Regions from separate parts of the Arthrobacter sp. 8AJ genome, predicted to be linked through region 1. Evidence: riboswitches for the same ligand, from Rfam matches in the RefSeq annotation. Region 1 holds a riboswitch; the other holds the start of a gene.
The links. Region 1 has a riboswitch for glycine ahead of cycA (D-serine/D-alanine/glycine transporter). Riboswitches for the same ligand answer to the same signal wherever they lie in the genome.
Positions count from the first base shown of each region.

Region 1 (8,790 bases):
ACAAATCCACCCGCAGCGAGGAGACGTCCGCCAGCTTCCCCGAGGCCTTCAACTCCTCAGCAAACACGGCAGCAGCCCGCATCGGCCCCACAGTATGAGAAGACGAAGGGCCAATACCGATCGAAAAAAGGTCAAAGACACCAACAGCCATGTGCGTGGTTCCTAACTAATACAAGTGGTCGGGATGGAGCGGGCAGGACATCCTCTGCGGGCTCGGTCGCGAAGACGCCCGCTGAGCGGACGTGACGCTCCCTTAGACGCACGCTGCCGGATGCCCCACCCACTCCGCGGGCACGTCACCAGGAGACATGCGCACGAGGGGCCGGCGGAGCCGGACTTTTCGAAAGCCTGCTCCCCACCGTCTCCCTAGCCTCGCAAGGTCGGCCAGGGAACCCTGACGGCGTGGGCCCAACGCAGGCGTGAAAATGTCCGGTCCGCCGGTCCCGGTAGCAACCGGAGATCAGGACAGTGGTGCCACGCCCGGGTAGAGCGGGTGGGCTGCGGCGAGTGCCTCGACGCGGTGACGCAGCCCGGAAAGGTCCGCGCCGGCGTCGGCAATCAATGCCTCGGCGATGATGTCCGCAACCTCGCGGAAGGCGTCCTCGCCGAAGCCACGGGTGGCCAGGGCCGGGGTGCCGATGCGCAGGCCGGACGTGACCATTGGCGGACGCGGGTCGAAGGGGACCGCGTTGCGGTTGACGGTGATGTCGATTGCAGCCAGTCGGTCTTCTCCCTGCTGGCCATCGAGTTCGCAGTTGCGCAGGTCCACCAGGACCAGGTGCACGTCGGTGCCGCCGGACACCACGCTGATGCCCCTGGCGGTGACGTCCGGCTGGACCAGGCGCTCGGCCAGGATACGGGCGCCGGCCAGGACGCGCTCCTGCCGCTCCCTAAATTCCTCGGACGCCGCGATCTTGAAAGCCACGGCCTTGCCGGCGATGACGTGCTCCAGCGGCCCGCCCTGCTGGCCCGGGAAGACGGCGGAGTTGATCTTTTTCGCGACGTCGGGGTCGTTGGAGAGGATGATGCCGCCGCGCGGGCCGGCGAGGGTCTTGTGCGTGGTGGAGGTGACCACGTGGGCGTGCGGGACCGGCGAGGGGTGCAGGCCGGCGGCCACCAGCCCGGCGAAGTGTGCCATGTCCACCATGAGGTAGGCGCCCACGGAATCGGCGATGCGGCGGAACTCGGCGAAGTCCAGCTGGCGCGCGTAGGCTGACCAGCCGGCCACGATGAGCTGCGGCTTGTGCTCCTGGGCCAGCCGCTCCACCTCTGCCATGTCGATGGTGTGGGTGTCTTCGCGGACCTGGTACGGGACCACGTTGTAGAGCTTGCCGGAGAAGTTGATCCGCATGCCGTGGGTCAGGTGGCCGCCGTGGGCCAGGTTCAGTCCCATGATGGTGTCGCCGGGCTTGATGAGCGCGTGCATCACCGAGGCGTTGGCCTGGGCGCCGGAGTGCGGCTGGACGTTGGCGAACCCGGCGCCGAACAGGGCCTTGACCCGGTCGATGGCCAGCTGCTCGATGACGTCCACGTGCTCGCAGCCACCGTAGTACCGCTTGCCCGGGTAGCCCTCGGCGTACTTATTGGTCAGCACCGAGCCCTGCGCCTGCATGACCGCTGCGGCTGTGTGGTTCTCGGAAGCGATCATTTCCAGGCCGTCGCGCTGGCGGCCCAGTTCGTCGTCGATCTTTGCTGCAATCTCGGGGTCCAGGGCAGCGAGGTCTGCGTTCAGGCTGGGGGAGACCACCTGTTCAAAGGCCACGGTGCCCGCGGCGGATGAAGCGCCGCTCACAGTTCGCCGCCGTTTGCTTCGGCGTATTCCTGTGCGGACAGCAGCGGGCCCTCTTCGGTGACGGTGACCTTGAAGAGCCAGCCGGCGCCGTAGGGGTCGTTGTTGATCACGGCGGGGTCGCTGACGACTTCGTCGTTGACTTCCGTGACCTGGCCCGTCACGGGGGAGTACAGGTCGGAGACGGACTTGGTGGACTCGATCTCGCCACAGGTCTCGCCTGCGGTCACCGTGGCGCCAACCTCGGGCAGGTCCACGTAGACGATGTCGCCCAGTGCCTCGGCGGCAACGGCGGACACGCCCACCACGGACGGGCCGGAGCCGTCGGCGGCGATCCATTCGTGTTCGGCGGAGTACTTCAGTTCAGCGGCAACTTTAGCCATGGTGTGTTTCCTTAAGTTTGGGGTTCAAAAATCCGGGAGCGCCGGTGCTATTTCTGACGCTTGTAAAAGGGCAGTGCGACGACTTCGAAGGGCTCGGCCTTGCCGCGCAGGTCCACGTCCAGTGCGGTGCCCAGCTCAGCGTGCTCGACGTCGACGTAGGCCAGTGCCACGGGGTAGCCAAGGGTGGGGCTCGGCTGGCCCGAGGTCACCTCGCCCACCACGTTTCCGTCTTTCAGGACGGGGTAGCCGCCACGGCCGGCACGGCGGCCGTGCCCTTTCAGGCCAACGAGTTTGCGCTTGGGGCCGGCTTCCTTGGCTGCCTCGAGTGCGGCCCGTCCCACGAAGTCGCCTTCCTTGGACTTGAGGGCAACTACGGGGCCAAGGCCGGCGTCGAACGGCGAACGCTCCAGCGAGAGCTCGTTGCCGTACAGCGGCATGCCCGCTTCAAGGCGAAGCGAATCGCGGGATGCGAGGCCGCAGGGGACAATGCCGAACTCTTCTCCGGCCTGGGCCACGGACTCCCACAGGGAAGCGGCGCCTTCGTTCGGGAGGAAGAGTTCAAAGCCGTCTTCACCGGTGTAGCCGGTGCGGGCCAGGATGACATCGTGGCCGGCCACGGTGACTTCGTTGAACGCGTAGTACTTCAGGTCGGTGACCAAGGCGTGCTGGGACTCGTCCGAGAGCTTGAGCAGGATGGCCTCGGCCTTGGGTCCCTGGACTGCGACGAGCGAGGTTGCCGCCGAAGCGTCCTCCACCGTCACGTCGAAGGCGGCAGCGCGTTCGGCGAGTGCGGCCGCCACGGTGGGGGCGTTGCCGGCGTTGGGAACCACCAGGTACTTCTCATCGCCGAAACGGTACGTGATGAGGTCGTCGATGATGCCGCCGTCTTCATTGCAGATCAGCGAGTACTTGGCCTTGCCGTCCGCGATGGCGGACAGTTTGCCCACCAGGGCGTAGTCCAGGAAGGCGCCGGCCTGCGGTCCGGTGACCCACACTTCGCCCATGTGGGAGAGGTCGAACAGGCCGGCAGCGTTGCGGACGGCGTGGTGCTCGGCCAGTTCGGAGCTGTATTTGAGCGGCATCTGCCAGCCACCAAAGTCGGTGAAGGAGGCGCCAAGCTTCTTGTGCTCTTCGTAAAGAGCCGTGTAGTTCTCAGTCATGGGGGATCCTTAGTTTTCGAACTCGGACAGCGGCGGGCAGGAGCAGATCAGGTTCCGGTCTCCACCGGCGCCGTCGATCCGGCCCACCGGCGGGAAGTACTTGTCCTGCTTGAGGTGGTGGACGGGGAAGACGGCCTGCTCGCGGCTGTACTGGCGGGTCCATTCGGAGTTCGCGACGGCGGACGCTGTGTGGGGTGCGTTGCGCAGCGGGGAGTCCTGGACAGAGAAGTCCCCGTTGGCCACCTGGTCGATTTCCTTGCGGATGGTGATCATGGCTTCGATGAAGCGGTCGATCTCGGCCAGGTCCTCGGACTCGGTGGGCTCCACCATCAGGGTGCCTGCCACCGGGAACGCCAGGGTCGGGGCGTGGAAGCCGAAGTCGATGAGGCGCTTGGCCACATCCTCGGCCGTGACGCCGGTCCTGGCGGTCAGGTCGCGCAGGTCCAGGATGCATTCGTGCGCCACGAGCCCGCCTTCACCGGTGTACAGCACCGGGAAGTACTCGTTCAGGCGCACGGCAACATAGTTCGCTGCGAGCAGGGCTGCCTTGGTGGCCTCGGTCAGGCCCTCGCCACCCATGAGCTTCACGTACGCCCAGGAGATCGGCAGGACACCGGCGGAACCGAAGTTCGAGGCGCTGATGGCCACGCCGTGGCCTTCCTCATGCGCTGCCTTGTTGGCGTCGCCGGGCATGAACGGCGCCAGATGGGCCTTGGCCGCAACAGGTCCGACGCCGGGTCCGCCGCCGCCGTGCGGGATGCAGAAGGTCTTGTGCAGGTTCAGGTGGGAGACGTCGCCGCCGAACTTGCCGGGCTGGGCCAGTCCCACCAGGGCGTTCAGGTTGGCACCGTCAACGTAGACCTGGCCACCGGCAGCGTGCACAGCCTCGCAGATCTCGGTCACGTCCGCGTCGTACACGCCGTGGGTGGACGGGTAGGTGATCATGATCGCCGAGAGGACGTCCTTGTTCGCCTCGATTTTCGCGTACAGGTCCTCGTGGTCGATCGTGCCGTCCGCGGCCGTGGCAACGACGACGACCTTCATGCCGGCCAGGACAGCAGAGGCGGCGTTGGTGCCGTGGGCGGAAGCGGGGATCAGGCACACGTTGCGCTGGGTATCGCCGTTGGCGCGGTGGTAGCCGCGGATGGCCAGCAGGCCGGCGAGCTCGCCCTGGGAACCGGCGTTCGGCTGCAGCGACACCTGGTCGTAGCCGGTGATTTCCGCAAGGTCGGCTTCCAGGCCGCTGATCAGTTCACGCCAGCCTTCGGTCTGGGAGTCCGGGGCGAAGGGGTGGATGGAGGCGAACTCCGGCCAGGAGATGGCCTCCATCTCGGCGGTGGCGTTCAGCTTCATGGTGCACGAGCCCAGCGGGATCATGGTGCGGTCCAGCGCCAGGTCCCGGTCCGACAGCCTGCGGATGTAGCGCAGCAGCTGGGTTTCGGACCGGTGGGTGTTGAACACCGGGTGCTGCATGTACTCGGAGGTGCGGAGCACCTCTGCGGGCAGGTCGAAGCCCTCAGCGTCCACTACCGGGCCGGCTCCAAAGGCGACGGCGATCGCGGACAGGATTTCCGGCGTCGTGGTTTCATCCACGGACACGCCGATGGTGTCGGCGTCGATGTGGCGCAGGTTGATGCCGCGTGCTTCAGCAGCGGTGATGACCTTGGCGGCCTTGCCCGGGACGGAGACCGTGACCGTATCGAAGAACGCCTCGGCGGCCAGTTCCCGGCCTGCGATCTGGAGCGTGGTGGCGAGGGCGCGGGCGTTGTTGTGGACGCGCTCGGCGATGGCCTTCAGCCCGTCGGGGCCGTGGTAAACGGCGTAGAAGGAGGAGACGATGGCCAGCAGGGCCTGCGCGGTGCAGATGTTGGATGTCGCCTTTTCGCGGCGGATGTGCTGCTCGCGGGTCTGCAGCGCCAGGCGGTACGCCGGGAGGCCGGCGTCGTCCTTGGATACGCCCACCAGGCGGCCCGGCATGGAACGCTCCAGGCCCTTGGCCACGGCCATGTAGGCGGCGTGCGGGCCGCCGAAGAACAGCGGGACACCGAAGCGCTGGGTGGAGCCGACGGCGATGTCGGCACCCTGTTCGCCCGGAGGGGTGATCAGGGTCAATGCCAGCAGGTCAGCGGCGACCGTGACCAGCGCGCCGCGCTCCTTGGCCTCGGCAATGACGCCGGCGTGGTTGAAGACGCGGCCGGAGACGCCGGGCTGCTGGAGCACGATCCCGTTGATCGCGCCTTCAGGGAGTCCCTGGGACAGGTCGGCGACCTCAACCTCGAAGCCGAGCGCCTCGGCGCGGCCCTTGACGATGGCGATGGTCTGCGGCAGGACGTCTGCGTCCAGGACGGTCTTGCCGTCGCGGGCGTCCTTGCTCTTGTTGGCGCGGCGCATCATCAGCACGGCCTCGGCCACGGCCGTGGCTTCATCCAGCAGCGAGGCGTTGGCGATCGGCAGGCCCACCAGGTCCTGGACCATGGTCTGGAAATTCAGCAGTGCCTCGAGCCGGCCCTGGGAAATCTCGGGCTGGTACGGGGTGTAGGCGGTGTACCAGGCCGGGGCCTCCAGGACATTCCGGCGGATGACGGCGGGCGTAATGGTGTCGTAGTAGCCCTGGCCGATCATCTGCACGGCGGTCTTGTTCTTGGCGGCGAGCCTGCGCAGCTCCGCAAGGACCTCAACCTCGCTCAGCGCGTCTTTGAGCGCAAGGGGCTTGGACTGGCGGATTGAGTTGGGAACGGCGATGTCCACCAGTCCATCAACGCTGTCGTAGCCAACGGCCTTGAGCATTGTGTCCACGTCAGCCTGGCGGCGTGCACCGATATGCCGGTCTGCAAAGGCAGACGGAAGGGATTGAATCGTCATGAGGAACTCCAGGTTTGGCCGGCCACGGGTGGCGCGGCATGGATCGGGTCCCTCCCCGCTCTGTATTGGACCTGAGAGATTCCGCAAACCCATCAGGGCCTGCTTGCACCGTCGGTGAGTGCTGCCGGAGCAGCACTGCTTTCCAGAGTCGCCTCGCCGTGACGGTACATGGGCCTGAGAGATTCCTGGGGAGGATTTGCTCCTACGGCGCCTGCCCGGTGATGGCCGGGAGAACTCTCCCGCCACAGCTCGAAAGGCTTATTGAAATGTGGGTGATTCGGCTCACAGGTTACAGGCAAAGCGAAGCGGGGAGCAAATCGGTCCGTCATGACTTGGAGCTCAAGAGCGTTACGTGGATGGCGTAACGCCGGGCTTGACTTTTGTTCGTGACGAACGCCACACTGAACCCCGTGATCCGGCCGGACAGCGGAACTGGCCCAAAGACGCTGGGCGCTCCGTTCGCCGGCCGGGATCACCGGAGGCCCCACTGTCCATTCTGCGCATTACCGCGCCTGGGATGGATGCCCTCTGACAACTGAACACTGATTTACCAAGCAAACGCTTTTGACCTGCGGCGGGAGAGCCCTGCCGGTACGTTCAGCAGGCGCCGTAGGAGCAAACCCTCCCCAGGAAACTCTCAGGCCCACGTACCGCCGCGGTGAGGCAACTCTGGAAAGCAGCCGGGCCCTGTCCTGGCTCACCGACGGTGCAAGCACGCCCATGCCGGCATGTGGAAACTCTCAGGTCCCAGACAGAGCGGGGAGGAAATCCAATCTTTGCGACACCCCGGGTGCCGCTCGAACGATGGAGTTCCTCAATGACGACCCATTCCCCGACGTCCCCCGGCGGCGGAGCCCCGCACTTGGAGCGGCAGCTCAGCAACCGCCACATCCAACTGATCGCCATCGGCGGCGCAATCGGCACCGGCCTGTTCATGGGCTCCGGCAAGACCATATCGGCGGCCGGCCCCTCAGTGATCTTCGTGTACATGATCATCGGCTTCATGCTGTTCTTCGTCATGCGTGCCATGGGTGAACTGCTGCTCAGCAACCTCAACTACAAGTCCTTCAGCGACTTTGCCGCCGACCTGCTGGGTCCGTGGGCCGGCTTCTTTACGGGCTGGACCTACTGGTTCTGCTGGGTCATCACCGGCATCGCGGATGTCATCGCCATCGCCGGCTACTCCCGTGAACTGTGGCCCGGGGTGCCCCTGTGGATTCCCGGCCTGGCCACCGTGGCCATCCTGCTTTTTCTGAACCTCACCACGGTGAAGGCGTTCGGCGAGACGGAGTTCTGGTTCGCACTCATCAAGATCGTTGCCATTGCCGCACTGATCATCGTTGGCCTGTTCATGATCTTCACCGGTTTCCAGTCCGACGCCGGCCCTGCCACCTTCACCAACCTGTGGAGCCATGGCGGATTCTTCCCGAACGAGTTCATGGGCTTCGTGGCCGGCTTCCAGATCGCCGTCTTCGCCTTCGTTGGCATCGAGCTGGTGGGCACCACGGCGGCCGAGGCCAAGAACCCGGAGCGGAACCTGCCCAAGGCCATCAACTCCATTCCCATCCGCGTGCTCCTCTTCTACGTAGGGGCCCTCATCATCCTGATGGCCGTCACCCCCTGGACCGAGTTCAGGGCCGGCCACAGCCCCTTCATCGCCATGTTCTCCCTGGCAGGCCTGGGCGCCGCGGCCACCGTGGTCAACCTCGTGGTGCTGAGCTCCGCGATGTCCTCCGCGAACTCCGGCATCTACTCGACCTCCCGCATGGTCTTCGGCCTTGCCCAGGAAGGCGACGCCCCCGACGTCTTTGGCAAACTGTCCCGGCGCAAGGTGCCCCAGAACGCACTGTTCCTCTCCTGCGTGCTGCTGCTGTCCGGCGTCGTCCTCATGTACGCGGGCCAGGACGTGGGCAAGGCCTTTGATATGGTCACCACCGTCTCCGCCGTCTGCTTCGTCTTTGTCTGGTCCATCATCCTGGCCAGCTACATCGCCTTCCGCCGCCGCCGGCCGCACCTGCATGAAGCATCGAAGTTCAAGATGCCCGGCGGTGTTGCCATGGTCTGGGTGGTCTTCGCCTTCTTCGCCTTCGTGATCTGGACCCTCACCACCCAGCCGGACACCCTGGTGGCCCTGCTGGTCACCCCGGTGTGGTTCATCCTGCTGGGCGCAGCATGGTTCGTCCTCCGCCGCCGCCCCGCACACCAGGCCCGTTTCGCTACGTTCCAGGCTGAACTGCAGGCGGACCAGGACTTCACCGACGCCGCAGCCGGCAAGGCTGTCCGTACGGGTGCCGCCGCAGAAGCGGGGGAAGAGCGGGTCAACCGGTGATCGCTGAGGAGCTCCGCGCTTCCGGGCTGCGCGCATCCGAACCTGGGACTTCTGAAGCCGGGCAGCTGCAGGCAGTGGCAGATCCGGAAACGGGCCGGGAATTCGTGCTGACGTTCCACTGCCCGGATGCCCTTGGCATTGTCCAGGCGGTGGCGGCATACCTGCTGGAACAGGAATGCTACATCGTGGACATCAAGCAGTTCGGCGACAGGGCGAGCGGGCGGTTCTTCATGCGCATCCACGTCACCTCGCAGGTTGAGCTGGACC
Region 1 covers NZ_LR733289.1:669,440-678,229, reverse strand. The annotation lists partial or broken gene BACI349Y_RS03090 (serine dehydratase beta chain) at 1-151, opposite strand, end outside; gene glyA (serine hydroxymethyltransferase) at 461-1,792, opposite strand; gene gcvH (glycine cleavage system protein GcvH) at 1,789-2,172, opposite strand; gene gcvT (glycine cleavage system aminomethyltransferase GcvT) at 2,220-3,332, opposite strand; gene gcvP (aminomethyl-transferring glycine dehydrogenase) at 3,342-6,194, opposite strand; glycine riboswitch at 6,347-6,446, opposite strand; glycine riboswitch at 6,760-6,857, shown strand; gene cycA (D-serine/D-alanine/glycine transporter) at 7,012-8,523, shown strand; gene purU (formyltetrahydrofolate deformylase) at 8,589-8,790, shown strand, end outside.

Region 2 (21,333 bases), 2.7 Mb from region 1:
TTCTTGATGAACATCCAGTTGACGTTGATGAAGTTCATGTCCAGGCCCTGGTGCTGGAATCCGAGCTGTTCCAGGTCCGCCACCAGCGGCCTGTTGTCTTCGACGTCCGGGTGTTCGGCGCCATCAGCGTCGCGTGCGATGTACCTGATGTTCGGCGAGATCCGCAGTTCAGCCGCCTTGCGCTCAGCGGCATGGTTGCGGAGAAGCCCGACGACGGCGCGCACCAGGTCCCGGTCCGAGTAGTCCATGAGGGGGCCCTTGGCACACTCGCAGACGGTGTAGCCCAGGCGGGTGGTGGTGTAGTTGAGCTTTCCTGCGGCCACGAGTTCGCCGTCGCGACGGACCCCGAAGAGTTCCACCTGCTGGCCCCGGGCACGCTGGAAGCGGGCGAAGTCGTTGGACTGCAGGAAGCTGTTCTGCGGGTGCTTCAGGGCGAAGGCCTCGAATTCGGCGTCGCTGAGGTTGGCGTATTCAAGCCCGGTCGCGGCGGAAACTGGATTCAAGGGGTGACCTTCTTCTGGACTCTTCGCGGCCTGTGGGCACGCACTGGGTGGAGGGTGTTCAGGGTGGAGGGTGTTCAGGGCGGACGGCGTTCGGGCCGGCCGGGTTCCCGCAGCGTACGGGCCGCGCGGGGCGCTCAGGAGAGGGCCCTGGCGGCAGCGGGTCAGTAGAACTGCTGCCCGGTTCGTGCGGTCTCGATCCGGCGGAACACTTTCTCTCCACCGTTGACCCAGAGCCGGTGCCGGAGCGGGGACAGGATGTAGTCGTGGCAGCCCACAAAGTCGGTGACCGTCTTGGTGAAGCTGGTCTTGAACATGCCCATTCCGTACAGGTTGTGGGTCTTGTCCTTGATGCGGGCAGCCGGCGGGGTGCCGCAGAAGTCGTATTCCGTGCAGCCAAGTTCCTGCATCCGCCGGATGGCCGTCCACTGCACCAGGTGCGAGTCCCCGTACTGCTTGCGGTTCTGGGTGGAACCGCCGTCTTTGTACGTTGCCTTGCCCCCGTAGTTGATGACGAAGGCACCAACACTGGGTTTTCCGTCCTCGTAGGCGAAGAAAAAGTTGCCCTGGCCGCGGTTGCAGAACTCGTCCCAGAACCGCTCGTAGTACTCATAGCTGCGCAGGGGCATGGAACCCTTTGCGTTGACCGTGTTGGCCATCAGGTCGTACAGGGCCCGGTAGGTTTCCGGTCCCTGTTCCTGCCGGACCACCTGGCAGCCCTCGCGCTCTGCGCGCCGGATTGCGTTCCTGGCCCGGGAAGAGATGGCCTTAAAGACTTCCTCTTCCGTGCCGGAGATATCCAGCAGGGCGGTGGAATCGTTGGACTGGATGTTGGGGGCTTTGGCCAGGTGGGCTGCTGCCAGTTCCCGCTGCGCTTCGTCTGAGTCGATGATGTCCGGTTCCACTTTGATGGTGAACACCTTCAGCTTGCTGCTGCGGACCAGCTGCGCGCACGCTGCGAGGGCAGCGCCCAGGTCTGCTGCCCCTGCCAGGTCGGGGCCCTTGATGAGGTACCAGAGCCGTCCCAGGACGGGGAAGCTTTTCTCCAGCACCAGGTTATAGCTGGCGTTCCCGCCGCCTTCCAGCACCAGGAACCGGACTTTCCAGCCGCTTCCGTTCTTGACCGATGCGTAGGCGGCGGACTGCAGCATGTTGCCGCCGTTCGGGTTGGCCGTGACGTGCTTGTCCCAGTTTTCAATTTCCTCGGCTGTGGCAAAACGTGCGGTGAATTCTCGCAAGGGGGCCGTGTCCAATCGGGTTTGTGCGCGGTTTCGGTACTTCTGGATGCGTGCGGACATGCAGCCTCAAGTCTAAAGCCTCAGGCGCTCCCGGCTTTTCTCCGGCATGCCCGGGACGGCGGCCGTCCGGGTGTGGAGCGTCACCTTGACGGAGCTCAGGATGTTCAACAAGGGTTGGGGTATGAGGCCGGATGGGGAACAGAGCACCGCTCCCGCGGGCAGCGGCGGGAAGCCGTACAGTGCCGGGGTGCAGGCCGCCGCGCTTGCCGGCTTCCTGTTGGCGTCCTTGGTGGTGGCGGCGCTGGGCGGTTTGGCATCGGCGGCCAATGTCACTGGCTGGTATGCAGCCGCGGACAAGGCCCCCTGGTCCCCGCCCAATGGCGTGTTCGGTCCGGTGTGGACCATCCTTTATGCGGCAATGGCCCTCGCTGCATGGCTGGTTTGGCGTAAACGCACCGCTGGGACACGGCAGGCCATGGTGGTTTACGCCATCCAGCTGGCCCTCAATCTCACCTGGACCCCGGTCTTTTTCGCCCTTTACCCGGCTCTTGGCACGGCGGCCCTGTGGCTGGGCCTGGCCATCATTGTGGCCCTGGTCGCCGCGGTAACGGTGACGGTGCTGCATTTCGGTCCGATCAGCCGGACGGCAGGGCTGCTCCTGCTCCCCTACATCTCATGGCTGGTGTTCGCTGCCAGCCTCAATTGGTGGGCGGCAACTCACAATTAGGCGCACGGGCACCGCCCGTCCCGCCATTCGGTCAGGTGTCAGCGGGGTGTCAGCATTCGACGACGTTGACGGCGAGGCCGCCCATGGCGGTTTCCTTGTATTTGTCGCTCATGTCCTTGCCGGTTTCGCGCATGGTGATGATGACTTCGTCGAGGGAGACGCGGTGGGTGCCGTCGCCCCAGAGCGCCATTTTCGCGGCGTTGATGGCTTTCGCGGCGGCGATCGCGTTCCGTTCGATGCAGGGGACCTGGACCAGCCCGCCGATCGGGTCACAGGTCAGGCCGAGGTTGTGTTCCATCGCGATCTCGGCGGCGTTCTCCACCTGGGCCGGGGTGCCGCCCATGACCTCGGCCAGGCCCGCGGCGGCCATCGAGGACGCGGACCCGACCTCGCCCTGGCAGCCCACCTCGGCCCCGGAGATCGAGGCCTGTTCCTTGTAGAGCACCCCGACCGCGCCGGCGGCGAGCAGGAACCGCACCACCACATCGTCCCGGTCGGCCTGGGTGGCCTGGTCCATGCCCGGGGCGAAGTGCAGGGCGTAGAACAGCACCGCCGGGATGATCCCGGCCGCCCCGTTCGTGGGGGCGGTGACCACCCTCCCGCCGGAGGCGTTTTCCTCGTTCACGGCCAGCGCCACCAAGTTAACCCACTCCTGCCAATACCTCGGGTCGTAGTGGTCCTGCCCGTCCTGACCGTCATTGTCGGTGTCTTCGGGGCGGGCGGTTTCCTTCTTCAACCGCTCGTACCAGTCCGGGGCGCGGCGGCGGACCTTCAACCCGCCCGGCAGCACCCCCTCACGCTTGAGCGAGGTGGCCACGCAGTTCTCCATCACCGACCAGATATGCCCCAGCCCGGCCCGGATCTCCTCCTCGGACCGGGAGGCCTTCTCGTTCACGAACATCACGTCCGCGATGCCCAGCCCGGTCACCGCGCAGTGCTCCAGCAGCTCCGCCGCGGTCCGGAACGGCAGCGGCAACTCCTCTTTGGACGCGTCCAGTTCCTGCTGCGCGGCGTCCTCTTCACCCTCGCGGACGATGAACCCGCCACCGACCGAGAAGAACGTCGCCGCATGCACCACGGAACCCTCAGCGTCGGTGACGGTGAACGTCATCCCGTTCGTGTGCCGCGGCAGCACCGTCAACGGCCGCAACACCATGTCGCCCACCCCGTAGGGCAGCGCAACCGCACCGGCCAGGTTCAGGATCCCGGTCTCCGCGATCGAAGCCAGCCGCTCCTCCACCTCTTCGGGCAGGATCAGTTCCGGATGGAACCCCTCCAACCCCAACAGGATCGCGGTCATCGTCCCATGCCCGTGCCCCGTCGCCGCCAACGACCCATACAAATCCACCCGCAGCGACGCCACGTCCGCCAGCTTCCCCGAGGCCTTCAACTCCTCAGCAAACACAGCAGCAGCCCGCATCGGCCCCACAGTATGAGAAGACGAAGGGCCAATACCGATCGAAAAGAGGTCAAAGACACCAACAGCCATGTGCGTGGTTCCTAACTAATACAAGTGGTCGGGATGGAGCGGGCAGGACATCCTCTGCGTGCTCGGTCGCGAAGACGCCCGCTGAGCGGACGTGACGCTCCCTTAGACGCACGCTGCCGGATGCCCCACCCACTCCGCGGGCACGTCACCAAGGCGACGCAGCAAGCAGGTAACGTCGTGCCCACGAGCGCCGGCGGAGCCGGACTTTTCGAAAGCGTGCTCCCCACCGTCTCCCTAGCCTCGCAAGCTCGGCCAGGGAACCCTGACGGCGTGGGCCCAACGCAGGCGTGAAAATGTCCGGTCCGCCGTCGCGAAGGTGACCACGGGGTGGAACAAGGGACTACTCGGCGCGGCGGTAGAAGGGGAGGTCGACGACTTCGAAGGGTTCTGCCTTGCCGCGGAGATCGATGTCCAGGGCTGTGCCGGGTGCCGAGTACTCGACGTCGACGTAGGCCATGGCGATCGGGTAGCCGAGGGTGGGCGAGGGCTGGCCGGAGGTGACTTCCCCGACCGTAGCGCCGTCCTTGAGCACGGGGTAGTGCGCACGTCCGGCGCGGCGGCCCTTCCCTTTGAGCCCCACGAGGCGGCGGCCGGAGGTGGTGCCGGCACCGGCTTCCTTCTTTGCTGCCAGCGCAGCCTTGCCAACAAAGTCGCCTTCCTTGGAGAGCGCGACGACGGGGCCGAGGCCTGCAGCGAACGGGTCACCCTGCAGGGACAGTTCGTTGCCGTACAGCGGCATCCCCGCCTCCAGTCGAAGCGAGTCGCGGGAGGCAAGGCCGGCCGGGGTCAGCTCCCCGTCGTCGGCGATGGCGACCAATGCCTGCCACAGTGCCGGGGCGTCTGCGTTGTCCACGAAGATCTCGAACCCGTCCTCACCGGTGTACCCGGTACGCGCGAGCAGGAGTTCCTTGCCGGCGCCGCCCACCAGGAACGGAACCTCCACGGCGGCGTAGTACTTCAGCTCCGTCACCAGGGAGTGCTGTGCGGCCGGGACCAGGCGAAGCAGGAGTTCCTGGGCCTTGGGGCCCTGCACTGCGATCAGCGATGTCCGGGCCGAGGCGTCCTCCACCTGCACGTCGAACCCTGCGGCCCGTTCGTGCAGGGCCGCCGCCACCACCGCGGCGTTGCCCGCATTGGGCACCACCAGGAAGACGTCCGTGCCGTCTCCAGCGGCGGGACGGCGGTAGGTGATGAGGTCGTCGATGATGCCGCCGTCCTCGTTGCAGATCAGCGAGTACTTGGCCTTGCCCACGGCCATGGAGGAGATCTTTCCCACCAGGGCGTAGTCCAGGAACGCGGCGGCCTGCGGCCCGGTGACCCAGACTTCGCCCATGTGGGAGAGGTCGAACAGGCCGGCGGTGCTGCGGACGGCGTGGTGTTCAGCCAGTTCGGAGCTGTACTTCAATGGCATCTGCCAGCCGCCGAAGTCGGTGAAGGAGGCGCCAAGCTTTTTATGTTCGTCGTAAAGGGCGGTGTATTTCTCGGTCACGGTGCCGGTCCTTTAGTTTTCGAACTCTTCGAGCGGCGGGCAGGAGCAGATGAGGTTCCGGTCTCCGGCGGCGCCGTCGATCCGGCCCACCGGCGGGAAGTACTTGTCCTGCTTGTGGTGGGCAGGGAACGCCGCCTGCTCGCGCGGGTAGGCACGGTCCCAGTCCGAGCTGACGACGGCGGCTGCCGTGTGGGGTGCGCGGCGCAGGGGTGAGTCCGCTACGGCAAAGTCGCCGTTGGCCACCTGGTCGATTTCCTTGCGGATGGTGATCATGGCTTCGATAAAGCGGTCGATCTCGGCCAGGTCCTCGGACTCGGTGGGCTCTACCATCAGGGTGCCGGCCACCGGGAAGGCCAGGGTGGGGGCGTGGAAGCCGAAGTCGATGAGGCGCTTGGCCACATCCTCGGCCGTGACACCGGTCTTGGCAGTGAGGTCGCGCAGGTCCAGGATGCATTCGTGCGCTACGAGGCCGCCTTCACCGGTGTACAGCACCGGGAAGTACTCGTTCAGCCGGGCTGCGACGTAATTGGCAGCGAGCAGCGCGGACTTGGTGGCCTCGGTGAGCCCTTCCCCGCCCATGAGCTTCACGTACGCCCAGGAGATCGGCAGGACGCCGGCCGATCCGAAGCGGGAAGCCGAGATCGCGACCCCGTGGCCTTCCTCATGCGCTGCCTTGTTGGCGTCGCCGGGCATGAACGGCGCCAGGTGGGCCTTGGCCGCAACAGGTCCGACGCCGGGTCCACCGCCGCCGTGGGGGATGCAGAAGGTCTTGTGCAGGTTCAGGTGGGAGACGTCGCCGCCGAACTTGCCGGGCTGGGCCAGTCCCACCAGGGCGTTCAGGTTGGCGCCGTCGATGTAGACCTGGCCGCCCGCCGCGTGCACGGCGTCGCAGACCTCACGGACGTCCCCGTCATAGACGCCGTGGGTGGACGGGTACGTGATCATGATGCAGGACAGGACGTCCTTGTTCGCTTCGATCTTGGCCGTCAGGTCATCGTGGTTGATGGTGCCGTCAGCGGCCGTGGCAACGACGACGACCTTCATGCCGGCCAGGACGGCAGAGGCGGCATTGGTGCCGTGGGCGGAGGCGGGGATCAGGCAGACGTTGCGCTGCTCTTCGCCGCGGGAGTGGTGGTAGCCGCGGATGGCCAGCAGGCCGGCGAGCTCGCCCTGGGAACCGGCATTGGGCTGGATGGACACCTGGTCGTACCCGGTGATCGCGGTCAGGTCCGCCTCCAGGTCGGCAATCAGTTCACGCCAGCCTTCGGTCTGGGAGTCCGGGGCAAAGGGGTGGATGGAGGCGAATTCCGGCCAGGAGATGGCTTCCATCTCGGCGGTGGCGTTCAGCTTCATGGTGCACGAGCCCAGCGGGATCATGGTGCGGTCCAGCGCCAGGTCCCGGTCCGACAGCTTCCGGATGTAGCGCAGCAGCTGGGTTTCGGACCGGTGCGTGTTGAACACCGGGTGCTGCAGGTAGTCGGAGGAACGTCCGACGGCGGCCTCCAGTCCGAAGCCTTCAGCCGCGGCAACGGAGGCCCCAAAGACGTCCGCGACGTCGGCGACGATGGCCGCCGTCGTGGTTTCATCGAGCGAGATGCCCACGGTATCGGCGTCGATGGAACGCAGGTTGATGCCGCGCGCTTCGGCATCGGCGACAAGCGCGGCAGCGCGTCCGGGGACGCGGACGGTAAGGGTGTCGAAGAAGCTCGTGTGCAGCACCTCCACACCGGCAGCCGCCAGCGAGGCCGCCAGCACCCGGGCGTGGCCGTGCGTCGTTTCCGCAATCGCCTTCAGCCCGTCGGGGCCGTGGTAGACGGCGTACATCGAGGAAACGATGGCCAGCAGGGCCTGCGCCGTGCAGATGTTGGACGTGGCCTTTTCACGGCGGATGTGCTGCTCGCGGGTCTGCAGCGCCAGGCGGTACGCGGGAACCCCTGCGTCGTCCTTTGACACACCCACCAGGCGGCCGGGCAGCGACCGCTCCAGGCCCTTGCGGACCGCCATGTATGCGGCGTGCGGGCCGCCGAAGAACAACGGCACCCCGAAGCGCTGCGTGGAGCCGACGGCGATGTCGGCGCCCTGCTCGCCCGGAGGAGTGATCAGGGTCAGTGCAAGCAGGTCAGCGGCCACGGTGACCAGTGCGCCGCGCTCCTTCGCCGCCGCAATAGTGGCGGACTGGTCCCAGACCCGCCCGGAGGCACCGGGCTGCTGGAGCACGATGCCGTTGATGTCGCCGTCGGGCAGGCCGTTGGACAGGTCGGCGACCTCAACCTCGAAGCCGAGCGCCTCGGCGCGGCCCTTGACGATGGCGATGGTCTGCGGCAGCACGTCGATGTCCAGGACAGTCTTGCCGTCCGCTGCAGGCTTGGTCTTGTTGGAGCGGCGCATCAGCAGCACGGCCTCGGCCACGGCGGTGGCTTCATCCAGCAGCGAGGCGTTGGCGATCGGCAGGCCCACCAGGTCCTGGACCATGGTCTGGAAATTCAGCAGTGCCTCGAGCCGGCCCTGGGAAATCTCGGGCTGGTACGGGGTGTAGGCGGTGTACCAGGCCGGGGCCTCGAGGATGTTCCGCCGGATGACAGCAGGGGTGATGGTGTCGTAGTAGCCCTGGCCGATCAGTTGCACGGCCGTCTTGTTCTTGGCGGCGAGCCTGCGCAGTTCCGCAAGGACTTCAACTTCGCTGAGGGCATCCTGCAGGCGGAGGGCTGTTTCCTGGCGGATGACTTTGGGTACGGCGGTGTCCACCAGGGAATCGACCGTGCCGTAACCAACGGCTTTGAGCATGGCGTCGACGTCGTCCTGGCGGCGTGCGCCAATGTGGCGGTCTACGAAGGTGGTGGAGGCTGGGGTAACCGACACGAAGGAACTCCATTTATTCAGGCGGCGCAGGGTACGCCACAGCTATTCGGGTCCCTCCCCGCTCTGTATTGGACCTGAGAGTTTCCGCGTTGCCTGGCTGGGCAGGACCCGCTTGCACCGTCGGTGAGCACAACAGCCGTTTCGCTTCCCCCAAGGGAGGCCGGACAACTGCCTGCTGCTTTCCAGAGGTGCCTCGCCGCGGCGGTACAGGGGCCTGCGAGATTCCTGGGGAGGATTTGCTCCTACGGCGCCTGCCTGTACTTCCGGCAGAACTCTCCCGCCGCAGATCAAAGGCTATTCATTTGTTGATGATGACGGCCGGTGACAGCCCTCACAACTCTCCATTGTCCTACGCCACAAGCCCTCCCGGCAAATGGAAAGCTACCTGCGGAGCCGTTCCAAAGCAGCCAGGAGTTCCTCCACATCGGCGGCCGCTCCGCCTTCCGGCGCAGGGCCCACGGAAAGCATGGCATTGAAGTACAACCCGTCACCCATATACAGGACAGCCTTGGCCAGGCCGTGCCCCACATCTGCTGCGATCTCGTCCAGCCACCGCTGCTGGATGGCGGCGAACCGGCGGCGGGTCTCTTCATGTGCCACCTCGGCAAGCCGCGTGGCAGCCACGATGACCCGGTCAAGCGGAGTATCCGCCCAGACGGAGGAGCGGATGAAATACGCGGCAGCACCTTCGCTGGCGGAAGCCATCGCGTCGGCGTCCTGCCTGGCCAGGCCTTCCAGGCGGTCAAGCAGCACGGAGATGAGCGCTTCCTTGTTGGGAAAGTGATAGAGGAGGCCGCCTTTGGACACCCCGGCCTTCCGGGCTACGGCGTCGAGGGTTGCAGCGCGCTCCCCCACGTCGATCAGCAGGGACTCGAAGGCGTCAAGGACCGCATCACGGGCTACAGGCTTTCGGGGCATGCCTTCCATCATGCCCTCCACCGGCAGGGAAGAAGGAATGGCTGCGTTTTCAAACTGTACCGTCCAGACGGTACAGTTATTGCATGACGACTTCCATCAGCCCGGCCCCCACCCAACGGGACAGCACCGCCGCGCGGCCTCCGTGGCGGGATTGGCTTGCGCTGGGGCTGCTGATGTTTCCCGTGCTGCTGGTGGCAGTGGACAACACTGCCCTGACGTTTGCCCTGCCCGCCATCGCACGCGCCCTGGAACCGACCGGCCTGCAGCTGCTGTGGATCGTGGACTCCTATCCGCTGGTCCTGGCCGGCCTGCTGGTGTCAATGGGAAGCCTCGGCGACCGGATTGGGCGGCGGCGACTGCTGGTCATCGGCAGCCTGGGCTTCGCCGGACTGTCCGCCGCCACGGCCTTCGCACCCACCCCGGAGTGGCTGATCGCCGGCCGCGCGGCGCTCGGGTTCTTCGGCGCCATGCTGATGCCGTCCACCCTGTCGCTGATCCGCAATATATTCCCGGAACCCAACCGCCGGCGGCTTGCAGTGGCCATCTGGGCGGCCGGATTCTCCGGCGGCGCCGCCCTGGGCCCCATCCTTGGTGGATGGCTGGTGGAGCACTTCTGGTGGGGCGCCGTTTTCCTGGTGGCCGTGCCCCTCATGCTGCCCCTGCTGGCGCTGGGGCCGGCCTTCATTCCGGAATCAAAGGATCCCGCGCCGGGCATGGTGGATATCCCAAGCGTCCTGCTCTCCATGCTGGTCATGGTGCCCGTGGTGTACGGCATCAAGTCAGTAGCCACCGAAGGCCCGGGCACGGCCGGGCTGGGCAGCATCGCCTTTGGTGTGGCCATGGGGATCGTGTTCGTGCGCCGCCAGCAACGCCTGGAATACCCCCTGCTGGACATGTCGCTGTTCCGGAACAGGGTGTTCAGCATGGCCATCAGCGCCAACATCCTGGCCCTGTTTTCCTTCAACGGATTCATCCTTTTCCTTGCCCAGCACCTCCAACTCCTGGAGGGGATGACGCCGTCCGCGGCGGGCATTGCCATGCTTCCAGCCCTGGCAGCCACAGTGGCGGCAGGCCTGGTGGTAGTCCCGCTGGTCCGGAAGGTCCGCCCCGGGTACGTAGTCGCCGCGGGCCTGTCCTTCAGCGCCGTCGGCTACAGCATGGTGGCCTTCGGAAAGCACGACGGCGGGCCTTCCCTGCTGCTGGCAGCACTGCTGGTCCTGGCGCTGGGCGTCGGCACGGCGGAAACCATCTCGAACGACCTCATCCTCGGCTCGGCCCCGCCGGCGAAATCAGGTGCTGCGGCGGCGATTTCCGAGACGGGCTACGAGGTGGGCTCGCTGCTGGGGACTGCAGTGCTGGGCTCCATCCTGACCGCGTCCTACCAGCAGAACCTCCGGCTGCCGGCAGGGCTGGAGGCCATGCTGCCCGGAGCCTCACTGCACAACGCCGGGGAAACGCTGGCCGGCGCGGTGGAGGCGGCCGGCCTGCTGCCGGAATCAGTCGCGGGGGCAGTCCGGGATGCCGCGGCCGCCGCGTTCGATTCCGGCGTGCACATCACGGCCGCAATTGGGCTGGCACTGATGGCGACGGCGGCAGTGCTCGCCGCCGTCGTGCTTCGGAAAGTTCCCAAAGCGGCCTAGCAGTACAACGGCAGTGCTGTCCGGGGCAAAAAGCGTCCTGCGCCGGGGCAACCCCGGCGCAGGACGCCCTGACGGATGTCCGCTACTTGGAGTCGGGGGCCGTGACCTTGGCGGTGGGCTTCATCTTCTCGGCCTGCACCATCCAGGCGAACTGCTCCAGCCTGGCGATGAACTCGTGCAGGAGGTCCGCGGAGGTGGGGTCTTCCTCATCCACTTCGTCATGGACCTTGCGCATGGTGCCAACGGCAGCTTCCATGGCGGCGACAATCCGCTCAATGGCATCCCCGGTGCTGATGAGCCCGTCAGGGAACTGGGCCAGGCTGGTGGTCCCGGCCACGGTGGAGCTGCGGCCGTCCGGAAGCGCGTGCAGGGCACGCATGCGCTCGGCGGTGTCGTCGGCGAACTGGCGGGCGGCGTCGACGATCTCATCGAGCTGCAGGTGGAGGTCGCGGAAGTTGGTGCCCACGATGTTCCAGTGCGCCTGCTTGCCCTGGATGTGGAGCTCGATCAGGTCCGCCAGGACGGCCTGCAGGTTGTTGGTCAGTGTCGGTGAAGCTTTCATGCGTCCTCCTCAATTGGTCCAGTACGGCAGACGCTACCAGCCGTGGGCGGCGCGGCGGCAGGGCCAAAGACAATTTCTCAGTGAGCTTACTAATTTCGAAAACCAGTCATAAACGAATGTGATTCATATTGCGTCTTGCATCACACGCCCGCCACCCCCATACTAAATGAACGCCATTCATATAGTGACCTCCGTCTCACAGCCTTCCAGAAAGTGGTGCCATGACAGAGACAATCCGCACCAGTACTGCCAAACCCGGTCCGCACGCCCACGCCCCCTCCGCGGACGGCGTCAGTGCCAAAGGACTCAAGGGCGGCCAGCTCGGGCTCCTGGCCGTCGTCGTGCTGGGCATTTCAACCATCGCCCCCGCCTACACCCTCACCAGCGCACTGGGACCCACCGTCAATGAAGCCGGCCTCCAGCTGCCCGTCATCTTCCTCATCGGGTTCATCCCCATGATCCTGGTCTCGCTGGCCTACCGGGAACTCAACGCCGACTCTCCGGACAGCGGCACCACCTTCACCTGGGTCACCAAGGCCTTTGGCCCGTGGGTGGGCTGGATGGGCGGCTGGGGCCTGCTGGCAGCAAACATCATCGTGCTGTCCAACCTGGCGGGCGTCGCCGTCGACTTCTTCTACCTCTTCCTGTCACAGCTCACCGGCTCCCCCGAACTGGCGGACCTGGCGGACAACAAAGCCCTGAACGTCATTACCTGCTTCGTCTTCGTGGCGCTGGCCGTCTGGGTCAGCTACCGCGGCCTGCACACCACCAAGCTGGTGCAGTACAGCCTGGTGGGCTTCCAGTTGCTGGTGCTGGGCCTGTTCGTCGTGATGGCCTTTGCCAACTGGTCCACCTCGGAAACGGCCATCCCGTTCAGCTGGGAGTGGTTCGATGTCACCAGGATCGAGACGTTCGGTCAGATTGCCGCCGGCATCTCCCTGTCGATCTTCGTGTACTGGGGCTGGGACGTCTGCCTCACCGTGAACGAGGAAACGGCCAACGGCAAGAAGACCGCCGGCGTGGCAGGCACCCTGACCGCCGTCATCGTCCTGGCCATCTACCTGCTGGTCAGCATCGCCACCATGATGTTTGCCGGCGTCGGTGATACCGGCAACGGCCTGAACAACGCTGAAAACCACGAAAACATCTTCACCGCACTGGCCTCCCCCATCATGGGCCCGTTCGCCATCCTGATGTCCCTCGCCGTGCTCTCCAGCTCCGCTGCGTCCCTGCAGTCAACCTTCATGTCGCCGTCGCGCAGCCTGCTGGCCATGGCCCACTACGGCGCACTGCCGGAACCCTTCAGCAGAATGAGCAGGAAGTTCGCCACGCCGGGCTTCGCCACCATCGCCGCCGGCGTGATGTCAGCGGGGTTCTACGCAGTGATGCACGTGGTCAGCGAGAACGTCCTGAACGACACCATCCTGGCCCTGGGCCTCATGATCTGCTTCTACTACGGCCTCACCGCCCTGGCCTGCACCTGGTACTTCCGCCACAGCCTGTTCAACAGCGTGCGCCACTTCGTGCTGCGGCTGGTATGCCCGGTGGTGGGCGGCGTGGGCCTGTTCGTGGTGTTTGTCCAGACCGCCGTGGACAGCCTGGCACCGGAGTTCGGCAGCGGTTCCGAGGTGTTCGGCGTGGGCCTGGTGTTCATCCTGGGCGTCGGCATCCTGGCCCTGGGCGCCGTGGCCATGCTGGTCATGTCCCGCACTCACCCGGGCTTCTTCCGCGGCGAAACCCTTAAGCAGGACACCCCTGCGCTCGTCGTTCCGGAATAGCCGCCAGCCCAGAAAGGTGCCGTGCCCCCGCCAGGGGCACGGCACCTTTTGTGTTGACGACGCCGGATGGCTCACCAGTAGTGCGCCACGTCGACCACCAGGCGTGAGCCGGAGCCCGGGCCGTCGAGGGTGAACACCCGGAACGGCAGCCGGGCACGGACGCCGAGCCCGATGGTGGTCTGGCCCTCGAAGCTTCCGGCCCAAACCACCTGGCGGAAGGTCTGGTAGCCCGAAACGTTGGAGAGCTCAGCCTTGTCGGCAGGGGTGTAGGTGGGCTGGCCGTTGTTGTCATAGGCCGGCGCCTTGACGACGACCTGCAGCCGGGCGCCGCCCCGCGTTGGCACCACTGCTCCCGAGCCGTCCTGGATGATCTGGGGGACGTAGCGGACCGTGTAGCCGGGGGCCGGCGCGCCGCTTAGGTCAACCACCAGCCGGTCAAAGCAATAGTGCTGCCCGGTCCGGACATTGGTCACGGGTGCGCCGCCCATGGCGCCGTCCGACTTCATCAGCGAACCCCACGTGAGTCCGCAGTACGACGTGGTTGCCGAGGCGGCGCCCGGAACCACCAGGCCCAGGCCTGCAGCCAGCAGGACGGCTGCGAGCCAGATGAAGAACTTTTTCATTGCAGTGCCATCCAAAATGAGAGCCATTGGATGCTTCCAGCGTAGGAGCGTTCGAGGGCGGAAACGAGGGGTCATTTTGGTAACGACGGCAGCACCGGGCCAAGCAGCCGGACCAAAGCAGCACAGGACAAAGAAGCGCCGGCCACCTCGTGTGAGGTGGCCGGCGCCGGGAAACCAGGATGGAGATTTAGCCTTCGCAGTCGCGGCAGTACTTCAGGCCGTCCTTTTCGCGGGCAACCTGCGACCGGTGGCGGACCAGGAAGCACGACGAGCAGGTGAACTCGTCAGACTGCTCGGGAACCACAATGACGGTCAGTTCCTCGTTGGACAGGTCGGCGCCGGGCAGGTCGATACCTTCAGCGGTGTCGTTCTCGTCGACATCGATAACCGCGGTCTGCGCGTTGCCGCTCCGTGATGCCTGGAGGGCCTCGAGAGAGTCGGCCGGCGACTCTTCTTCCTGCTTGCGTGGAGCATCGTAATCGGTAGCCATAGCATGTTCACTTTCGTTGCTGCGCAGCGCCATTTCAGGCACCTCAGTGAAGCAGTTTAGGGCATTATCCCGCTACCGGCGCAATAGTGTGCTTAACCAGACATTGGGCCGGTTTCTGCCGTTGTTCCTGCGTGCACCGAGCGGGCGTGGCCGGCTCCGATGGACACCCCGCTCAAGGCCGGCAGCCAGCCCCACCGGGTGGCGTCAGCCATGGCGCCGGCGGCGTCCGTTTCGGAGTCGAAAGTGAGGGTGTCCAGCAGCCAGCCGCGGAGCCGGACGAACAGGGTAGGCGTCATGCCTGAAACCTACGCAGCTATTGTTGTGGCCACGTTTCGCCGCCGTCTCCTCCGGATTAATTCCGCGGCCCCGGCGTTACCGCACCGGCGGGGCCGTGCTGCTGCGCAGGATGAGCTCGGGCTCCACAACAAGGGTCCGCGGGCCGCCCGTGCCATCGAACGCAGTGAGCATCATGTCCATGCACCGCCGGCCCAGTTCTTCAAAGTCCTGCCGGACCACCGTCAGCGGGGGACTGAAATAGCCGGCTTCGGGCTGGTCGTCGAAGCCCACCACGGATACGTCCCCGGGCACCTTGATGCCTGCCTCATTCAGGGCACGCAGGACCCCGAGGGCCATCTGGTCGTTGCCGACGAAGAGAGCCGTGGCCCTGCGGCCGGCTGCCAGCCGCCTGCCGATCCCGTATCCGCTGCCCGCGCTCCAGTCGCCCTCGATGATCAGGTCTGCCTCGAGCCCGGCGGAGACCAGGGCTCCCCGCCAGCCCTCGGCGCGGGCTACGGCGTCGATCCAGTCCTGTGGCCCCGCGACGTGTCCGATCCGGACGTGCCCCTGCCCGATGAGGTGTTCCACTGCCAGTTCCGCGCCGCGGCGCTGGTCCACCTTGACCCCGCCTACGGAGTCATTTCCGTTGGGACCGACGGCCACCACCGGCACTCCAATGGGCAGTTCCGCCAGGGCGGCCAGCGTCTCCAGGTGCGGGACGATCACTACTATTCCGTCCACCGACTGGTCCAGGAAGTGCCGGACGGCGTCCAGGATCGCGTCCCGGTTGACCTCCCGCAGCGCCGCGACGCTGACGAAGTATCCTGCGTCCCGTGCAGCACGTTCCACTCCCAGCAGGGTGTTGGCAGGGCCGTACTGCGAGAGCTCGCTGCCCAGGACGCCGATGGTCTGCGAGCGCCGGGTGACCAGGCTCCGCGCGGCGGTGTTGCGGCGGTAGCCGAGTGCGGCAATCGCCGCTTCCACCTTGCCGCGGGTGCCGGAGCTGACATTGGGGTGGCTGTTGACCACCCGTGACACGGTCTGGTGCGAAACCCCGGCCAGTTCCGCCACGTCCTCGAGCGTTGGCAGCCGGGGTGGCCTGCCGTCCGTCACGGGGTTCCGCTCCATGGCAGCCGCCGGGGCCGGCACCTCAGCCGTGCCACTGGGTCAGATCCCGCCGGCCAGTTTGTAGTAGGCGGCGTTCCAGTTCAGGTCCTTCTTGAACTGGCGGATGGTGGTGCCTTCGTCGATGGTGAGCAGTTCGGTTTTGGCGATTTCGGCGAAGTCCTCGAAGACGTCCATGCCCACCTGGGTGGAGAGCACGGTGTGGTGGGCGGCGCCGGCGGTCAGCCAGGCGGCGGCCGAGGTGGCGAAGTCCGGCTTCGGCTCCCACAGGGCGCGGGCCACGGGGAGGTTGGGCAGCGGCTGGTCCAGGGGAACGACGTCGACGGCGTTGGCCACCAGGCGGAAACGGTCCCGCATGTCGGACAGGGCGACGACGACGCCCGGCGAGGCGTCGGCGTCGAACACCAACCGGACAGGGTCTTCCTTGCCGCCGATACCCAGGGGGTGGATTTCCAGCCGCGGCTTTGCTGCCGTGAGGGAGGGGCAAACCTCGAGCATGTGGGCGCCCAGGATCTTTTCGGAGCCGGGTTCCAGGTGGTACGTGTAGTCCTCCATGAGGGATGCGCCGCCGGGCAGGCCGGCGCCCATCACCTTGGCGGCGCGGACCAGGATGGCGGTCTTCCAGTCGCCCTCGGCGCCGAACCCGTACCCGGCGGCCATGAGCCGCTGCACGGCCAGGCCCGGCAGCTGGCGGAGGGCACCGAGGTCCTCGAAGGACGTGGTGAAGGCGGCGGAGCCGTTGCCTTCCAGGAAGCTGCGCAGGCCCAGTTCGATCCGGGCGCCATACCGCAGCGATTCGTGCCGGGCCGCGCCTGCGCGGAGCTCCGGCACCACGTCGTAAAGGTCCTCATACTCGGCCACCAGGGCGTCGACGTCGGACTCTGCAGCACCGTGGACGGCGTCCGCGAGCTCGTTGACGGACCAGGTGTTGACCGCGACGCCGAAGCGCAGCTCGGCCTCGGTCTTGTCGCCTTCGGTCACGGCGACGTTGCGCATGTTGTCGCCGAAGCGGGTGAGCTTCAGGCTCCGGACGGCGGCCCAGCCGGCGGCGGCGCGCTGCCAGGAGCCCACCTGGCGTGCCACCTCGGGGTTGGAGACGTGCCCGACGACGGTCTTCCGGGCGATGCCCAGGCGGGACTGGATGTAGCCGAATTCGCGGTCGCCGTGGGCGGCCTGGTTCAGGTTCATGAAGTCGAAGTCGATGTCCGCCCACGGCAGGTCGCGGTTGGCCTGCGTATGCAGGTGCAGCAGGGGCTTGCGCAGCAGGTCCAGGCCCTGGATCCACATCTTGGCCGGGCTGAAGGTGTGCATCCAGGCCGTCACTCCGATGACCGAGTCATCCGAGTTTGCCTCCAGGGCGGTGCGCCGGATGGCATCGGAGTCGGTCAGGACCGGCTTCCACACGATCCGCACGGGAACCGACGAGGAGGCATTGAGCTGGTTGGCGATCTCCTGCGACTGGGCGGCCACCTGCTTGAGGACTTCCTCCCCGTAGAGGTGCTGGCTGCCGGTGAGGAACCAGACTTCGTAGCCGTCGAGGGAGGTGTTTGCTGCGGTGCTCATGGATTCTCCTGGGAAGAGTCTTGGGCCGGTTATTGGCCGTAAACGTTCTGGTAGCGGGCGTAGAGGGAGTCGATGTGGTCCTGGTTGATGGGCAGCGGCTCGCCCAGTTGCCGGGAAATGTGGACGGTGCGGGCCACTTCCTCGCACATGACGGCGGCCTTCACGGCGGACCGGGCATCCTTGCCGATGGTGAACGGGCCGTGGTTCTGCATCAGGACCGCCGGGGATTTGGAATTCTTCAGCGTCTCCACGATCCCGTGGCCGATCGAGTCGTCGCCGATCAGCGCGAACGGGCCCACCGGGATGGAGCCGCCGAACTCGTCCCCCATCATGGTCAGCACGCACGGGATGGCTTCGCCCCGGGCGGCCCAGGCGGTGGCGTAGGTGGAGTGGGTATGCACCACCCCGCCCACCTCCGGCATGTGCCGGTACACATAGGCGTGCGCGGCGGTGTCCGACGACGGCGACAGCGGCGGGTTGCCCCAGTCCACCGTGCCGCCCCCACCAAGGTTGGTGCCCCTGACCGGGGTGCCGTACAGGTCGGTCACGATCATCTGCTCCGGGGTCAGGTCCTGGTACGAGACACCGGAGGGCTTGATGACCATGAGGTCGGTGCCGGGCACGCGGGCGGAGACGTTGCCCGCGGTCCACACCACCAGGCCATACCGGGTCAGCTCGGCGTGCAGGGCGCACACCTCCGCCCGGACACGGGCGATGGTTTCCAGGAGGCCGGTTCCGGCGCCTGCTGAGGCGCTCATGCGGACACCTCCACGGGTGATTCGGACACGGAGCCTGCGCCGGAGAGGCCGGTGCGCGCGGCTTTGCGCTGGATGGCCTTGAGCCGGTGCATGACGTCGTTGCCGCCCCTGCCGAAGTAGTCGTGAAGGGCCTTGTATTCCTGGAACAGTTCTTCGTAGGCGGCCGCGTTTTCGGGAATTGGCGTGTAGACCTCCCCGGGCTCGGCACCCATGGCCGCGGCGGCCGCACGGATGTCCGCGTATTCGCCCGCTGCGACAGCAGCGTGGATGGCCGATCCCAGGGCCGGACCCTGTTCCGAGCCGATGGTGGACAGCTGCAGGCCGGTGGCGTCTGCGTAGATCTGCATCAGGAGCCTGTTCTTGAGCAGGCCGCCGGCCACGATGAATTCCTTGACCGGAACCCCGGCGTCGCGGAAGGCGTCCACGATGGTGCGGGTTCCAAAGGCGGTGGCTTCCAGCAGCGCGCGGTAGGTGTCCTCGGGCCTTGTGGCCAGGGTCTGGCCCACCACAATGCCCGAAAGCTCGTGGTCCACCAGGACCGAACGGTTGCCGGAATGCCAGTCGAGCGCGATCAGGCCGTGCTCTCCGATGGCCTGCCGGGAAGCCAGTTCGGTGAGGTACTCGTGGATCCCCAGTCCGACGTCCTTGGCAGCCTGGTGGTATTCGGGCGGGACGCCGTACTTGGTGAACCAGCCGAAGATGTCGCCCACGCCTGACTGTCCGGCCTCGTAGCCCCACAGGCCCGGCACGATTCCACCATCCACGGCACCGCACATTCCCGGCACCTCGCGCAGCTCGCTGCCGTTCATGACGTGGCAGGTGGAGGTGCCCATGATCGCCACCAGCTGGCCGGATTCCACAGCCTTCGCGGCCGGGGCCGTGACATGGGCGTCAACGTTTCCCACGGCCACCGCGATGCCCTCGGGCAGCCCCGTCCAGGCGGCTGCCTCCGCCGTCAGGGTGCCGGCGGCGTCCCCCAGCTGGCCGATGGTGTGCTCCAGCTTGGAGCTGACAAAGTCCTTGAAGTCCGGGTTCAGGGCAGCCAGGAACTCTTCGGACGGATACCGGCCGTCCTGGTAGATGCCCTTGTAGCCGGCAGTGCAGGCGTTGCGGACATACCGGCCGCACAGCTGCCAGACGATCCAGTCCGCAGCCTCCACCCAGTGGTCCATCGCGGCGTAGGCCTCCGGGTCCTCCTCCAGCAGCTGCAGCCCCTTGGCGAATTCCCATTCGGAGGAGATCAGGCCCCCGTAGCGGGGAAGCCAGTCCTCCCCCCGTTCAGCGGCAAGCCGGTTGATCCGGTCGGCCTGGCCCTGCGCAGCATGGTGGCGCCAGAGCTTTACATAGGCGTGCGGGCGGTTGGCGAAGCCGGGCAGTTCGTTGAGGGGCGTGCCGTCCGACTTGACCGGAACCATGGTGCAGGCAGTGAAATCCGTGGCAATGCCGACGACGGCGGCGGGGTCGATCCCGGCGTTCGCCACCGCGGCGGGGACGGCGGTCCGCAGGACGTCCCGGTAGTCGTTGGGCACCTGAAGTGCCCATTCCCCGGGAAGGCGGGCGCCGTCGTCGCCCGCGGTGTCCCGGGGCAGGACGTCGGTAACCACCGCGTGGGGGTACTCATGGACGGCGCTGCCCAGTTCCTTGCCGTCGCGGACACGCACCACCACGGCACGGCCTGAAAGGGTTCCGTAATCCACCCCGATGACACAATGGTCATGGTGGGACTCGGAGCCGGGAGTGAACAGCGCATCTGGCATGGGGTTGCCTCCGTCCGGGAGGCTTAGGCCTCATTACCGGGTTTGTAGGGGTCAGGGTGTAGCTACGTGCTGCAGCAAGTGTGAACGCTAACAAAGAAGAAGTCAATGAAGCCGAAAAGTTTCCGAAATTCCTGCCGGGCAGTCTTGTTAGCGTTCACAAACCGGTCTATATTGAACCGACACATCAACAATGTGGCCAGGACCAGGGAGCACTGGTGCTGCCTGGTCCACCAACACTTCGCGGCAGTGCTGCCGCGGAAGGAGAAAATGGTGAGAATCAAAAAACTGATGGGCGCGGTGGCCCTTGTCCTCGCCCTGACGGTGGGCGCCACAGGTTGCGGCTCCCGCGGCGGGGCCAGCGAACCCAGCGGTGCCGCCAAGCCCAGTGATTCACTGGTAGGCATTTCAATGCCCACGCAGACATCCGAACGGTGGATCGCTGACGGCGCCAACGTGGAGAAGTCCCTGAAGGACCTCGGCTACAAGACGGACCTGCAGTTCGCCAATGACGATATCCCCACGCAGGTGTCGCAGATCGAGAACATGCTGACCAAGGGCGCCAAGGCCCTGATCATCGCCGCCATTGACGGCACCACCCTGACTGACGTCCTGGCCAAGGCCAAGGAGCAGAACGTCAAGGTCATCGCGTACGACCGCCTCATCAACGGCACGCCCAACGTCGACTACTACACCACGTTCGACAACTACACCGTTGGTGTCCAGCAGGCCACCTCGCTGCTGACCGGGCTGGGCCTCGTTGATGCCAGCGGCAAGAAGGTGGACGGCAAGGGCCCCTTCAACATCGAGCTTTTCGCGGGCAGCCCCGACGACAACAACGCCAACTTCTTCTGGACCGGCGCCATGGACACCCTCAAGCCGTACATGGATGCCGGCACCCTGAAGGTCCCCAGCGGACAGACCAAATTTGAGCAGGCAGCGATCCTCCGCTGGCAGGCACCCGTGGCCCAGAAGCGCATGGAGGACATCATCACCTCCGCGTACAGCTCCGGCACCAAGCTGAACGGCGTCCTGTCCCCGTATGACGGCCTGTCCATCGGCATCATCTCGGCCCTCACCAGCACCGGCGGCTACGCCAAGGGAAGCCTGCCCGTAGTAACCGGCCAGGACGCCGAAAAGGGTTCCGTGAAGTCCATCGTCGCCGGCGAGCAGTACTCCACCATCTTCAAGGACACCCGCCAGCTCGGCGCGCAGGCCGTCAAGATGGTTGATGCTGTCCTCAAGGGCCAGGAACCGGAAACCAACGACACCAAGACCTACAACAACAAGGTCAAGGTTGTCCCGGCCTTCCTGCTGAAGTCCGTGATCATCACCAAGGACAACTACAAGAAGGAACTGATCGACTCGGGTTACTACAAGGACTCCGACGTCAAGTAGTCAGCGCCCGGGGGCTGTGGCCGGACCTCCATCCGGCCACAGCCCCGCCCGCAGCCTCCTGCAGCAGCAGGAAGGCCCAGCTTCGACCAGTCAGTGGGAATTGACGATGAACACACCCATTCTTCAAATGCGAGGAATCACCAAGA
Region 2 covers NZ_LR733289.1:3,331,384-3,352,716, forward strand. The annotation lists gene BACI349Y_RS15440 (peptidoglycan bridge formation glycyltransferase FemA/FemB family protein) at 1-503, opposite strand, end outside; gene BACI349Y_RS15445 (lipid II:glycine glycyltransferase FemX) at 665-1,798, opposite strand; gene BACI349Y_RS15450 (TspO/MBR family protein) at 1,920-2,465, shown strand; gene BACI349Y_RS15455 (L-serine ammonia-lyase) at 2,515-3,954, opposite strand; gene gcvT (glycine cleavage system aminomethyltransferase GcvT) at 4,295-5,443, opposite strand; gene gcvP (aminomethyl-transferring glycine dehydrogenase) at 5,456-8,302, opposite strand; glycine riboswitch at 8,495-8,592, opposite strand; gene BACI349Y_RS15470 (TetR/AcrR family transcriptional regulator) at 8,684-9,220, opposite strand; gene BACI349Y_RS15475 (MFS transporter) at 9,304-10,860, shown strand; gene BACI349Y_RS15480 (Dps family protein) at 10,943-11,422, opposite strand; gene BACI349Y_RS15485 (APC family permease) at 11,644-13,200, shown strand; gene BACI349Y_RS15490 (AMIN-like domain-containing (lipo)protein) at 13,272-13,823, opposite strand; gene BACI349Y_RS15495 (DUF4193 domain-containing protein) at 14,011-14,313, opposite strand; gene BACI349Y_RS15500 (hypothetical protein) at 14,406-14,609, opposite strand; gene BACI349Y_RS15505 (LacI family DNA-binding transcriptional regulator) at 14,686-15,717, opposite strand; gene araA (L-arabinose isomerase) at 15,757-17,277, opposite strand; gene BACI349Y_RS15515 (L-ribulose-5-phosphate 4-epimerase) at 17,307-18,035, opposite strand; gene araB (ribulokinase) at 18,032-19,792, opposite strand; gene chvE (multiple monosaccharide ABC transporter substrate-binding protein) at 20,060-21,187, shown strand; gene mmsA (multiple monosaccharide ABC transporter ATP-binding protein) at 21,294-21,333, shown strand, end outside.
Region 2: linked by a shared signal. The riboswitch ahead of gcvP (aminomethyl-transferring glycine dehydrogenase) and the one ahead of cycA (D-serine/D-alanine/glycine transporter) in region 1 are both predicted to bind glycine.